3 regions of the Actinoplanes sp. SE50/110 genome follow, and region 3 is predicted to be linked to each of the others. Evidence: riboswitches for the same ligand, from Rfam matches in the RefSeq annotation. Region 3 holds a riboswitch; each other region holds the start of a gene.

Region 1 (4,552 bases), 2.9 Mb from region 3:
GTGGTGGTAAGCAGGTGTCGCTTACCGGCCATCGAGGAACGTCAGCGGCACACATGGCTGAGGCTCAGGACCTGCTCATCGAACACGCCGAACGGTTCGGCGCATTGATTACACACGTGCTCGCACTGGACGTCGCAGGCCTCGAAGTCGAGCGCATGGCTCGTGGCGGGACGCGCCCAAGCGGCCGCGCCGAGTACATCAAGGTGGCAATTGATCCGACGATGCCCGACGGCTCTCGTCGGAGGCCAGACTGGACAACGACCATCGAGGATTTGAAGTAGGTGGCATGACGACACCTGCCAGTAAGCCGAGCGAACGGCTCTGCTGCACCGATAGGTGACATCTGAGTACAGCGCGTTCGGCCTGAGCGCCGGGTTGCTCACCGTGGACATGTTCGGTGTCGCTGCTGTGCTTGCAATCGCCGCGGGCCTATGTGTCTTCCGGCGGGCGGTCGTCAGGTCGCCACCCGGGCGGCCCCGGTTAGGGCGACGGCGACCGGCCGATCGGCCGAAATCGCCGGACCGGCGGTTGGCCTGTCGTAGCGGACCGGAGGATCGCTACGAGGTGACGCAGACCAGCGGCTCAAATTTCCTCGTGTTCCCTTTCACAGATCAATATCAGCTTTCCGTTACTGTATGTACACAGCGGGCGTTGGATATTCCGGCACCGGCCTTCTAAAAGCACCTAACACGATCTGTTGAATCGATGTTCATCAGCGTTGCGGAGTGAGGATCAGTCTCGTTCCGGTCTTCGTGAGCAAGGCCTGGGTCGTCGATGACGAGTTGTGGAAGCTGATCGAGCCGGTGCTGCCTGCTTGGCCAGCGAGGGCGCCGGGACCGCGGCCGGTGCCGGACCGGCTGTGCTTGCAGGGCATCCTGTTCGTCCTGCACACCGGGATCGGCTGGGAGGACCTGCCGCAGGAGCTCGGGTTCGGCTCGGGGATGACCTGCTGGCGCAGGCTGCAGCGGTGGACCGAGGCAGGCGTGTTCGACCAGGTCCACCAGATACTGCTGGACAAGCTGAACGCGGCGAACCGGATCGACTGGTCGAGAGCGGCGATTGACGCCAGTCACATCGACGCTAAAAAGGGGGTGCCGGGACAGGCCCGTCGCCGGTCAACCGGGGCAAGCCCGGCTCCAAGCACCACCTGATCTGCGACGGCAACGGCACCCCGATCTACGTGCTGACCAGCGGCGCGAACGTACCTGACATCAAACGTGCCCTGGATCTGCTCGACTGCTACCCGCCGATCGCCGGCAGGCTGGGCCGGCCTCGGCGCCGGTTCGCGGCGCTGCTGGCTGACAAGGCCTACAGCAGTGCGGCGTTCCGCCAGGCCTGCCGTGAACGTGGCACCGAACCCCTCATCCCCAAACCGAAGGCCACCGGGATCAAGGGCCTCGGCAAGCTCCGGTACGTCGTCGAGCAGACCTTCGCTCTGCTGCATCAGTTCCGCCGATTGGCTGTTCGCTGGGAGCGCCGCCTCGACATCCACGACGGCTTCGTCAGCCTTGCCTGCGTCCTGATCTGCTGGCGCAGATTGATCAATTGGACCGATCAGAGATCGTGTTAGGAGTTTTAAATCAGGCAGCCATGACCGCAACATTCACTCAACGTGACCGACCGGATTCCGGAACAACCCGGTGGGCTGGGCTATTAAGGAAGAGCGGCGGGCACGTGCTCGCCGGTCGTGTCGATCGGACCACGCCGAGCCCTGCCCCGGTCCGGCCGCACGAACCCGCATGACGAGTCATGAGGCAATCGGGGGCAGGGACGGGGGAACCATCATCGGTCCTCGACCGGCACGCCGTACTGCGGCGCCCGGGACGTGAGGACCTTGGGGTGAAGCCGCCAGTGTGCGGCCGGGCAACCTTCGCGCCCGAATCCGACAGCTAACCTCGCAGGCGTGCCGGAGGGATTCCTTCACCGTGCGCGTAAGCACTTCGAGCCGACCCGCCCGTACCCTGGGAGCCGGCACTATCGCCCTGTCCGTGGGTCTCGGTCTTCTCACCGGTCTCCTCGACACACCGCAGTCGGCCTCCGCCGCGACCAGGTCGCCGGCCGTCACCACCACGCAGGTGTTCTCACAGACAAGCGTGCCATTCAGCCAGAGCGGCCTCACCCTCAAGGCGGTGGCGTCCCAGTCCAAGGCGGCAGTGTCCCGGGCGGCCGCGAACCGGATCATGATCGAAGCGGCCAAGCACAAGGGCAAGCTGTACAAGTTCGGCGCCGCCGGGCCCAAGCGGTTCGACTGCTCGGGCTACACCATGTACGTCTACAAGAAGGCGGCGGGCAAGAAGCTGCCGCACAAGGCGAACCTGCAGCAGCGGTACGGCAAGGCCATCGCCAAGTCCCGGGCCCGCCCCGGTGACCTGATCATCATCCGTGACGGCTCGTACGGCACGCACGCCGGCATCTACGCCGGTGGCGGCATGATGTGGGCCGCCCCGCGGGCCGGCAAGACGGTCACCAAGCAGAAGATCTGGAGTAGGAACTACGTGGTCCGGCGCCTGGTCTGAGTCGGTCCACCCGGCTGCCTGCGCTTCGCGTCCGGGCATCACACAGCGCCGCCTGCACCCGTCTCGGTCGGGCGCAGGCGGCGCTGTCGTACGACCTGATTCGTGATGCTGGTGAGTCCGCGCTCAGCGCAAGGGGATGTCGGTGGTGTCGTGGGCCGGCCTGGGGCCGTGGATGCGTCGCTGGTCGGGGTTGATCGCCACGTCGTTGATGCTGGCTTCGCGACGACTCATGTATCCATGCTCGTCGAATTCCCACTGTTCGTTGCCGTAGCTGCGCCACCATTGGCCGCTGGGGTCGTGCCATTCGTACTGGAACCGCACGGCGATGCGGTTGTCGTGGAAGGCCCAAAGTTGCTTGCGCAGGGCGTAGTCCAGTTCGCGTCTCCACTTATGGGTCAGGAACGCTTCAATCTCGGCGCGGCCGGTCAGAAAGGTGTCGCGGTTGCGCCACATGCTGTCGGGGGTGTACGCGGCGGCGACGCGTCGGGGGTCACGGGTGTTCCAGGCGTCCTCGGCGGCCTGGACTTTGGCGCGGGCGGTGTCGACAGTGAAGGGTGGCAGCGGATGCCGTGGGGGTTGCGGCGTGCTGGATGGGTCTCTGGTCATGAGGTCTCCTGGGACGGGTGCTGCTGGAAGCGGTTTCGGCGAACCATGTCGCGCAGGGCGTCATTCTCCGCCTGGAGCTGGGTGAGCTGGTCACGGATCGGCGCGAGAGCGTCGTGCAGTTCGGCTTCGTTCCAGCGTGGCGTGATGTGTTGCGGGCAGTTCCAGTCGTAGCTGTGGACCTCGACGGTGATGAGCCGTTCCACCACGCCGGGCGTGCGGAGGGTGCCGAACCTGCCGGCGAGGTGGGCCGGCATGCCGTCGCGGATGTCGTGGACGGTTGCCGTTCCCAGGATCTTGAGTCGTCGACGGTGGGCGTAGTCCATCAGGAACAGGGACACCCGCGGTGAGCAGCCCAGGTTGCCGACGGACAGGTACTGCCGGTTACCGCGAACGTCGGCCCAGGCCAGGACGCTGTGCCCGGCGACCGGGTCAAGCGGGTGCAGGAAGCCCGGTGGGCCGCCGCGGTACTGCAGGTAGGGCCAGCCGTCGGTGTTGACGGTGGCGAGGTAGAAGCCGTCGCGGGCGGTGATGAACGTGATCTCGTCGGCGCCGAGCAGGGCGTCGGTGTCCCAGCCGGCGATCATGCGCTCGATGGCGGCACGGCTGCCGTAGCGCTGTTGGGCGGCGGCAACCGGCGCGGTCGTCAGGTGCTGAAGGTAGTGGTGCGGCATCGTCGGCGTCCCCTCGGGCCGTTCAGATACGCGGCGCCCGGCAGCCGCGGAGCGGGTCGTGCCGGCGCGGCGCGTCCGGTCAGATCAGGGTGCGGGTGAGGAGGAGGCACCGACACGGTCACCATCCGCGGTCCGGCCAGCTGTCCGGCATCCTCCACCCCTAACCACTGAAATAGGTTTTAGTGGTTAGAAGCTAGATCGCTTTCGTCTTACCTGTCAACTGCACTACGCCGGTAAGATGGATGAGTGACGGCACGACCATTGACCGGCGAACCGCTGGCCCTGGACCTGGTGAACACTGAGTGGGTCGACCATGGCCGCACGGTGGACCTCTTCGACGAGCCCGGCGGACTGCTGGCATGGCTCCACGAGCAGCACCTGACCGGCAACCACACCACCGTCGCGGCACCCCTGCGACAGGCCCGATCGGCGCTGCGGCAAGCTCTTGAACAACCCGACGAGCACGCCGAACAGCAGCTCAACGCGATCCTGGCGCGCGGCGTCGTGCGGTACACGCTGCACCAGGGCGCCGTGCGTGAGGGCTCGGACGTCGACGCCGACTGGTCTGCCGCCTGGCACGCCGTCCGTAATTACCTAGACCTGATACGCCAGGATCCCACCCGGATCCGGCGCTGCGCCCACCCCGCCTGTGTCCTCTACTTCTTTGACATCTCCCGCAACGGCACCCGCCGCTGGTGCTCCATGGACGGCTGCGGCAGCCGCGCCAAAGCCGCCCGTCACTACCAACGCCACCGGACA
Region 2 (4,552 bases), 800 kb from region 3:
GAATACCTGCAGGACGAGGCCGCCGAGGCACTCAGCGCCCCGGCGATCTGATCACTCGGCCCGCTCCTTGGCGATGCTGTAGGCCATCTGCAGGAAGTCCGAGACAGCGGTCGCGGTGAACGCGGTGGCCACCAGCCGGGTCAGCCGGGGCGCCAGGACCAGCCCGCCGGTCAGGCCGGTGGCGATCCAGGCGGCCAGGCAGAACGGGCAGGTGATCAGCTCACCGATGCCGTGCCGCACCGGGCTGCCCTCGTCGCGCACCTCCTCGTTGAGCTCGGCCGCCCCGGCGGGCTCGGTGTACCGGGTGAACGGCGCCCGCAGCGGGCTGGTCACCGAGTCCTTGGCGATCAGCCGGCTGATCTTGTGGGTGGCAATCGAGAGCAGCACCACGTCGGTCATGGCCGGGCGTTCCGGCACCGGCTTACCGGTCAGCTTGGCGGCCGCCGCGAGGCTGGCCGCGAGCGTGCCGAAGGCGCCCATCGCCACCAGGTAGCCGCCCAGCGGCCGGTGGTCGTGCGGGGCGTAAGCGCGGGCCACCTCGGCGACCCGGGCCTGCAGGCTGGACATCGTGGGGGGTCCTTTCAAGCTGGTCAGAAGCCGGGCGGGTCCAGAACCGGGGTGGGGGAGACACGAGCGGGTCAGAAGGCCTGGGTCAGCCGCTCCGGGTCGACCTCACGACCGGGGAAGCGCGCCATGTACTCGGTCTCCAGCTCCGCGGTGCGCCGGAAATGGTTGTCCAGCGCCGCGTCCGGCCCGTGCCGCAGGGTCTGCAGCCGGGTCCGGTAGAGGCTGGTCAACTCCCGGAAGAGGTCGTCGTCGGCGAGTCCGGCCGGGTCGATCCCGGTGTCGGTGCCGGTCTCGGGTCGCGCTGTCGTCATGGTGCACCTCCAGCGATGCGGGCGAACGGGGACAACCGGTGGCTTGCCCGCGCGGGTCCGCGCCAAACCCGCCGGTAGGCTCGGGGGCATGAAAGGGCTGTGGTCTCCGGCGTGGATCGCCCGCCACCTGCTGGCGCTGATCCTCACCGCGGGCTGCCTCGGCCTGGGCTGGTGGCAGTACAGCCGGGCCACCGGCGGCAACTCGCTCAGCTGGGGCTACATGTTCGAGTGGCCGGTCTTCGCGGGTTTCGTGGTGTTCATCTGGGTCCGCGAGATCCAGTTGTTCCGCAAGCCGCGGGACACCGGGGCGGAGGCCGAGCCGGCCGAGCCGGAGCGGGTTCCGGGCGCCCCGGTCGCCGTGGGCCGGCCGGTGCGGGTCGCGGTCCGGCCCGCCGAGGCGGTGGCGGCCGACCCGGAGCTGGACGCCTACAACGACTATCTGACCTGGCTCGCCGAGCACCCCGGCGCCCGCCCGGCCGACTACCCCGGCCGCATCATCAAGTAGTAGAAGCTCGAAGGAGACCCCCGTGCGCGGCGCGCTCACCCGTTACCGGATCATTGCCTGGATCGTCGGCGTGTTCCTGGTCGTTCTCGTACTGGTCGGCATGCCGCTGAAGTACTTCGGCGACAACGACACGGTGGTCGCGGTGATCGGCCCGCTGCACGGTTTCCTCTACATGATCTATCTGCTGTTCAGTTTCGACCTGTCCCGCCGGGCCCGGTGGCCCTTCGGCCGGATGATCCTGGTGATGCTGGCCGGCACCATCCCGTTCTTCTCGTTCTGGGCGGAGCGTCAGGTGACCCGGCACTGGATGACTGAAGTAGCGTGGGAACCGGCCGTCAAATAACGCAGCGCGCGGGTCGAATAACAGCCCGTTATCGGGATTAAGTTCGCAAGACCGGCTATTCGCAGATTTCACGCGCGGAGGACTTGATTTTGTTTTCTGCGCCGATAAGTTGATGCGGTTGGTTCGGTCCGCAGCCACAAACCCTCCGGGTGGCGCCGGCCAACGCCGCTGAATCTCACGAGCCGGGGACCCATCTTTCCGGGGTGAATCCGCCACGCGCGGTAGGACGCCTCTTCCGAGTCCGAACCCGTCAGCTAACCCGGTAAGCGGCCATGAGCGGAAGAAAGGCCCCCTGACCAGTGCCACTCCCCCGTACCAGGCTCCGGGCGCTGGTGGTCGCGCTGACCGCGCTGGCGATCACCACGTCGGGCGCTACCGCCGCGCACGCGGCCCCGTCCAAGGACGAGCTGAAGAAGCAGATCGAGGCGGCTTCCAACAAGCTGGACGACGTCACCGAGGCGTACAACAAGACCCGCATCGACCTGAAGGCGACGCAGACCGACGCGGCCAAGCTCACCGCGTCCCTCAAGCCGGCCGAGGCGGCGAAGAACCAGGCCGTCACGAAGGTGAACGCGATCGCCGCGTCGTCGTACATGACCGGCCGGGTCGGCCCGATGACCCTGATCCTCGGCGGCAACCAGCATGACCTGCTGGAGCGGCTGAGCTACCTGGACCAGCTCAGCAAGTCCAACCAGGCGCAGATCGACAACTACACCGAGGTCAGCCGGACCTACACGTCTCGGCAGGCCGAGCTCAAGGCCACCGAGCAGAAGCAGGCGCTGCAGCTCAAGGAGCTGGACGCGCAGAAGGCCAAGTACACCAAGGATCTGCAGAAGCTGACCGCGACGCAGAAGGAACTGTACGGCAAGCCGACGCAGAGCTCCGGCTCGTGGACCGGCCCGATCCCGAAGGGCTCCGGTGACGCCGGGGTGGCGGTCGCCTTCGCGTACAAGCAGATCGGCAAGCCGTACGGTTTCGGGGACGAGGGTCCCAACTCGTACGACTGCTCGGGTCTGACCAAGGCCGCCTGGGCCGCGGCCGGGCACTCGCTGCCACACAGCGCGTCCGAGCAGCGATACGCCAGTGGTGTCACCTACATCAAGGCGGGCACCGCGGGGTTCGTCCCCAAGCAGGGTGACCTGGTGTTCTATCGCGACGGTGGCCACGTCGCGCTGTACGTCGGCAGCGGCATGGTCATCGACGCACCGCACGGTGGCGCCGACGTGACCCGCCGCACGATCAACATCATGCCCGTACAGGGATACGGCCGGATCTCGTAACACCGCGCACAGCGAGAAGGCCGGCACCCGCTCTCGGGGTGCCGGCCTTCTCTCGTCGTATCAGGGTCAGGCGGCCTGCAGGCCCTCGGCCCGGGCCAGCTCACGCAGCCGGCCGAGCGCCTGGATCTCCAGCTGCCGGATCCGCTCCCGGCTGAGCGAGAAGCGCGACGCCACCTCGGTCAGCGAGTGCTCCCGACCGTCCTCCAGTCCGTACCGCGCCCGCATGATGCCTGCCGACCGGTCGTCCAGGTGGTTGAGCAGCCCCTCGATCCGCTGCCGCTCCAGGGCGCTAAGCACGATCTCCTCGGGCGACGGCGCGTCGCTGTCGGCGACCAGGTCGCCCAGGTTGGTGTCGCCGTCGTCGCCGACCGGAGTGTCCAGGGACACGGTGTCCTGGGCCCAGCGGGTGAGCTCGTTGACCCGCTCGACGGTGACGCCGAGAGCCGCCGCGATCTGCTCCGGCTCCGGGTCGCCGCCGAGCTCACGGACCAGCTGGCGGGTCACGTTGCGCATCCGGTTGACGTCCTCGACCAGGTGCACCGGCAGGCGGACGGTCCGCTCCTGCTGGGCGATGGCCCGGCTGATCGCCTGACGCACCCACCACGTCGCGTACGTGGAGAACTTGTAGCCGCGCTCGTAGTCGAACTTCTCGACCGCGCGGACCAGACCGGTGTTGCCCTCCTGGATCAGGTCGAGCATCGGCATGCCCGAGCGCACGTAGCGGCGGGCGATCGAGACGACCAGTCGCAGGTTGGCGCGAATGAACAGGTCCTTCGCCCGGCTGCCCTCGGTGACGAGGCGCTCGAGCTCCTCCCGGCTGATGCCGCGGCGCTCCTCGCCCTGCTCGAGCAGGTGCTCGGCGTAGAGGCCCGCCTCGATCGCCTTGGAGAGCTCGACCTCCCGCGCGGCGTCCAACAGCGGCGTCCGGGAGATCTCGTGCAGGTAGACTCCGACGAGGTCGCGCTCCTCGGCAACCTGGTCGGTACGCATCACGGTGTTCTTCTCCACGTTGCCCACGGTCCCCTCATTGCCGTCACTAACCCTGTTACGGGCATTACCTGCGTCCATCAGCCCTCTCCCGTAACGTCCGCAGCTCGTGCATTGCGGTTGCTGACATCTACACAACAAATGGCTGCCTGCGCTGATTCCGCCTGGCCGATCGAAAGTGTCACGAATGCCTGGGTCTTACCTGAGAGCCCAGTGCGCGGTAGCTGAGCGCGGCCCGTACCGGACCGCCTTGCGGATAGACGGTTACCCGTCGCGCGCCTCATAACACCATCGGCCTCTCATCGTCCACAGCGACGGGCATCACCTTGAGTGCCGCGACGCTCGTCACCCTGGCGCTCGATACCCTGATATACGGGTGCGCCGCCCCTGGGGTTCACGTGCAGCATCGACCGGCTGCCGACGGGCCTGAATCAAACGCGACCGTCAATTGAGATCGCACCCCGCCGGCCGCACCCGCCGAACGGGACCATCGGTCACGATGCGGCACGGCGCGTCGCAGATCACTCGCCCATCCGGGTGACGCTCCCCGGACCGGTGA
Region 3 (4,552 bases):
ATCAGGTCGGCGCCGCCCTGGCCAGCGCCCGCCTGGACGGCTGGGAGGGGCTGGTCCAGCAGCAGCGCGAGTTCCTCGACGGCTTCTGGGACCATTCGGACGTACGGGTCGAGGGCGACCCGGAGGTGCAGCAGGCGGTCCGGTTCGGCCTGTTCCACACGCTGCAGGCCGGCGCCCGGGCGGAGCAGCGCCCGATCGGGTCGAAGGGCCTGACCGGCCCCGGCTACGACGGCCACACGTTCTGGGACGCCGAGACGTTCGTGCTGCCCGCGCTGACCTACACCCAGCCGTCCGCCGCGGCAGACGTGCTGCGCTGGCGGCATTCGACGCTGGACCTGGCCCGGGAGCGGGCGCAGACGCTGGGGCTGCAGGGCGCGGCCTTCCCATGGCGGACCATCCGCGGGCAGGAGTGCTCGGGGTACTGGCCGGCCGGCACCGCGGGCTTCCACATCGGCGCGGACATCGCCGACGCGGTCCGGCGGTACGTGCAGGCCACCGGCGACTACGACTTCGAGCGGGAGGTCGGCCTGGAGCTGCTGGTCGAGACGGCCCGGCTGTGGCGGTCGTTGGGGCACCACGACCGGCACGGGCGGTTCCACATCGACGGCGTCACCGGTCCGGACGAGTACACCGCGGTGGTGAACGACAACATCTACACCAACCTGATGGCCCAGCAGAACCTGATGGCCGCGGTGGACGCCTGCAAGCGGCACCCGGACCTGGCGCGCCGGTTCGGGGTGGACGACGAGGAGGCTGCCTCGTGGCGGGATGCCGCGGCGGCGGTGCACATCCCGTACGACCGCGAACTGGGTGTGCATCAGCAGTGCGAGGGCTTCACCCGGCTGCAGGAGTGGGACTTCGAGAACACTCCGCCGGAGGGCTACCCGCTGCTGCTCAACTACCCGTATTTCGACCTGTACCGCAAGCAGGTGGTGAAGCAGGCCGACCTGGTGATGGCGATGTACATCCGGGGTGACGCCTTCACGCCGGAGGAGAAGGCGCGCAACTTCGCGTACTACGACGCCCGCACCGTGCGGGACTCCTCGCTGTCCGCCTGCATCCAGGCGGTGATGGCGGCCGAGACCGGGCATCTGGAGCTGGCGCACGACTATCTGGGCGAGGCCGCCCTGATGGACCTGCACGACCTGCACCAGAACGCGCGGGACGGCGTGCACGTGGCGTCGCTGGCCGGTTCCTGGATCGCGCTGGTCGCCGGGCTCGGCGGGATGCGCGATTTCAACGGGCAGCTGTCGTTCGCGCCGCGACTGCCCAGCCGGATCAACAACCTGGAGTTCTCGCTGCTCTGGCGGGGTCTGCGGCTGCGGGTCAACGTGACCGCGAGCGAGGTCACCTACTCGCTGCGCAACGGCGGCGGCTCGGCCCGGCTCACTCTGCTGCACCACGGCAAGGAGATCGAGGTGACCCAGGTCCGCCCGGTGACCATGGCGATCCCGGCGCCCGGCCCGGCCGGCCCGGCGCCGACCCAGCCGGCCGGCCGCGCGCCGGTGCGGCGCGCCACGCCGAACTGACGTAGAGCGGAAAAAGGGCCTCCCGCACGGCGGGAGGCCCTTTTTGCGACCGGTCAGAGCAGCGATACGTGGACGTGGTCCGTGTGGTCGCTCGGGCCGTGGTACGCGTGCCAGTTGTTGGTCGCCGGGAACCAGATCTGCTTGTACCAGATCACGTAGTAGATCCCGAGCCGGTCGGCGTTGCGTACCAGGAACGCGGTGAGGTCGTTGCCGTACCGCATCATGTCGCTGTTGTGCGCGACCGAGAAGCCGCTCTTCTGCAGGGACCAGTCGCAGGCCCGACCCTTCGGATGCTCGAACGGGCCGCCGTCGCGGTGGCACCCGACGAAGCGGTTGAAGCCGGCTTTCTTCACCTCCTGGTAGAGGTGCAGGGTGCGCTTGGTGATGCAACCGCTGGTGGTCGGGTCGTCCACGGTGCAGGACTCGGGCGAGAATCCGCCGCTGGAGTTGCGCGGCGCGGGGGCCGCGACCTTGGACGTCGCGTCGACGAAACCGGCGGTGATGGTCTTGTTGATGCCGGTGCCACCACCGAGCAGGTCGAGCTGGCTCTCCGCAGTGTCGTGCTGCTTCTGCTGGATGGAGAGCTGCTGCTGCTCGTTCTTCAGCTCGGCGTCGAGCGCCGACTTGCTGTTGGTGATCGTGGCGAGCGTGGTGTTCAGATCCTTCAGCTTGTCGTCGTTGAGCTTGTTGATCTCCTCAAGACCGATGGCCTTGTGCAGGAAGTCGCTCGACGAGTCGGCCCGCAGCAGGAAGCCGACCGTGGTGAGCTGGCCGATCTGGTACTGCTGCCGGGCGATCGCGTTGACCTCCGGGATCAGCGCGTCGCGGCGCTTCTCCGCGGCGGAGATCTGGGTGGCGAGGTCCTTCTGCTTCTTCTGCGAGGCCTCGACCGCGAGCTTGGCGTTCACGTACCGCCGGTTGGTCGCCTCGATCTGATCGGAGAGGTCGTCGCCGTCGTCACCCTCCGAGGGTGTCGTCGACGAACTGCCGCTCGGCGCGGCGTGTGCCGGCGTGACGGGCGCCACGAATATCGTGGTGGCCACGAGCGGCGCCAGGGCAAGCATCAGCCACCGGCGGGGACGTGCGGTCATCAACTATCCTTCCTAGTCACCGCCGACCGAGTTAGCTGACGGGTTCGGGACGGAAGCTATCCCTACCGCTTATCGCGGATTCACCCCAACTACCTGGTTCCCCGGCTCACCTTTCGGTGATTGGGCGGCGGCCTGCCGGCAACTCGGGGGCGGTGCCGTCCTGGCAGGACCGGCGGCCAGTTTACCTGAGATATCTCCGGACATCAGGGTCCGGGAAATGGCAAAGCTGTTACCGCCCAACGACTTTCCGTAATCGCCACCACCATTGGTGACCGCCTCGTAGCAATCGGTGCGAGAACTGTCGATTCCTCGATCGAGTGGGTATGGTCTGATGCGGTTCCCACCCGGGGACCGCCGCCTAATCGCAGATCCTGAGAATTCTGAGCGAGCCGGGGATCCACATTCTTCCGGGGTGAATCCGCGCCAGCGGTAGGGGTTTCCTTCGTCCCGAACCCGTCAGCTAACCCGGCCGGCGGCCGACGGAAGGAAATGGACCCTGTGCAGGATGTGACGGCACGGCGACGATGGGCAGCCGTTCTCGCGCTGCTGGTCGCCGCATGCGGGATCGCCGGCGTGACCACGCCGGCCGCCGCCGCTCCCCGGCCCCTGGCCGCCCCGGGGGAGTCCGGTGACGACGGTGAGGGCGGCTCCAAGTCCCTGCTCGACAAACTCGACGAGGCCTCCAAGGGTTACGTCACGGCCAGTGCCAAGCTCAAGCAGTCCCGGGCCGAGCAGACGAAACTGGCCGCCGAGCTCAAGCAGCTCGACGCCGACATGGGCCCGCGGCAGGCCGCGCTGAACAGGTACGCCGCGCAGGCGTACACGATGGGCCGGTTGGGCCCGCTGAGCGCGCTGCTCACCGCGAACACCTCGGCCGGGTTCCTGGACCGGGCCCAGATGCTCGGCACCGTGGCCGCCAAGCAGACCCTGGCGCTCGACGAGCTGAAGGCCACCCGGGCCGGTCGGCAGCAGGCCAAGGCCGCGATCGACCAGGCGGTCACCGACCAGGCGAAACTGACCAAGGTGATGGCCGCCCGCAAGACCCAGGCCGAGCAGGCGCTGAAGAACGCCAACCAGGGCGGCGACTCCGGTGGTGACAACTCCGGCGGCGGCAGCAGCTCGAACGCGGACAAGCCCGGCGGCAGCCTGGCCGGCGGCTGCACGGTCGACGACCCGACCACCACCGGCTGCATCACGCCGCGCCTGCTGTTCGCGATGAAGCAGGCGCAGAAGGCCGGCTTCACCCACTACGTCGCGTGCTTCCGGCATCAGAACAGTGGGGAGCATCCGAAGGGGCGGGCCTGCGACTTCGCCGCCGACAAGGGCGGCTTCGGCGGGGTGGCGACCGGGAGCAGCAAGACCTACGGCACCGACCTGGCGAACTACTTCATCCACAACTCGGACACCCTCGGCGTCCTCTACGTGATCTGGTTCAAACGGATCTGGTTGCCGAGCAGCGGATGGAAGGCGTACAGCGGGGTCGGGGGGACGCCCTCGACGGACCACACCAACCACGTACACCTGTCGGTCATCTAGAAACCGCAAGAAGCCCGGGCCGATGGCCCGGGCTTCTTGCTGGGGACGAGCGAACCTACTTCTTCATGTAGGTCTCGTACTCCTTGAGTACGTCCTCGGTCGGGCCGTCCGCCCGGATCAGCCCCGACTCCAGCCAGATGACCCGCTCGCAGGTGTCCCGGATCGACTGCTCGCTGTGGCTGACCAGGAACACCGTGCCGGCCTGGGCGCGCAGCTCGCGGACCCGGGCCTCGCTGCGGCGGCGGAACTTGGCGTCACCGGTGGCCAGCGCCTCGTCGATGAGCAGCACGTCGTGCTGCTTGGCGGCGGCGATCGAGAAGCGCAGCCGGGCGCCCATGCCGGACGAGTACGTCCGCATCGGCAGCGAGGCGAAGTCGCCGCGCTCGTTGATCCCGG

What was found. A riboswitch is a leader RNA that binds a small molecule or an ion and turns the genes downstream of it on or off. The one in region 3 is predicted to bind cyclic di-AMP.
Region 1: another riboswitch for cyclic di-AMP. It lies ahead of ACSP50_RS44330 (C40 family peptidase); the one in region 3 lies ahead of ACSP50_RS02295 (hypothetical protein).
Region 2: another riboswitch for cyclic di-AMP. It lies ahead of ACSP50_RS05870 (NlpC/P60 family protein); the one in region 3 lies ahead of ACSP50_RS02295 (hypothetical protein).

What each region holds. Positions count from the first base shown of each region.
Region 1 covers NZ_LT827010.1:6,889,802-6,894,353, forward strand. The annotation lists gene ACSP50_RS30735 (zinc-binding dehydrogenase) at 1-281, shown strand, start outside; one part of gene ACSP50_RS30740 (IS5 family transposase) at 753-1,083, shown strand; one part of gene ACSP50_RS30740 (IS5 family transposase) at 1,083-1,570, shown strand; cyclic di-AMP (ydaO/yuaA leader) riboswitch at 1,743-1,919, shown strand; gene ACSP50_RS44330 (C40 family peptidase) at 1,989-2,516, shown strand; gene ACSP50_RS30750 (nuclear transport factor 2 family protein) at 2,640-3,122, opposite strand; gene ACSP50_RS30755 (pyridoxamine 5'-phosphate oxidase family protein) at 3,119-3,793, opposite strand; gene ACSP50_RS30760 (CGNR zinc finger domain-containing protein) at 4,040-4,552, shown strand, end outside.
Region 2 covers NZ_LT827010.1:1,319,321-1,323,872, reverse strand. The annotation lists gene ACSP50_RS05895 (hypothetical protein) at 1-51, shown strand, start outside; gene ACSP50_RS05890 (DUF1360 domain-containing protein) at 52-567, opposite strand; gene ACSP50_RS05885 (DUF6158 family protein) at 639-878, opposite strand; gene ACSP50_RS05880 (hypothetical protein) at 967-1,383, shown strand; gene ACSP50_RS05875 (DUF3817 domain-containing protein) at 1,406-1,726, shown strand; cyclic di-AMP (ydaO/yuaA leader) riboswitch at 1,883-2,010, shown strand; gene ACSP50_RS05870 (NlpC/P60 family protein) at 2,026-3,006, shown strand; gene ACSP50_RS05865 (RNA polymerase sigma factor RpoD/SigA) at 3,073-4,074, opposite strand.
Region 3 covers NZ_LT827010.1:518,832-523,383, forward strand. The annotation lists gene ACSP50_RS02285 (glycoside hydrolase family 65 protein) at 1-1,529, shown strand, start outside; gene ACSP50_RS02290 (hypothetical protein) at 1,583-2,620, opposite strand; cyclic di-AMP (ydaO/yuaA leader) riboswitch at 2,624-2,757, opposite strand; cyclic di-AMP (ydaO/yuaA leader) riboswitch at 2,966-3,111, shown strand; gene ACSP50_RS02295 (hypothetical protein) at 3,110-4,156, shown strand; gene ACSP50_RS02300 (ABC transporter ATP-binding protein) at 4,212-4,552, opposite strand, start outside.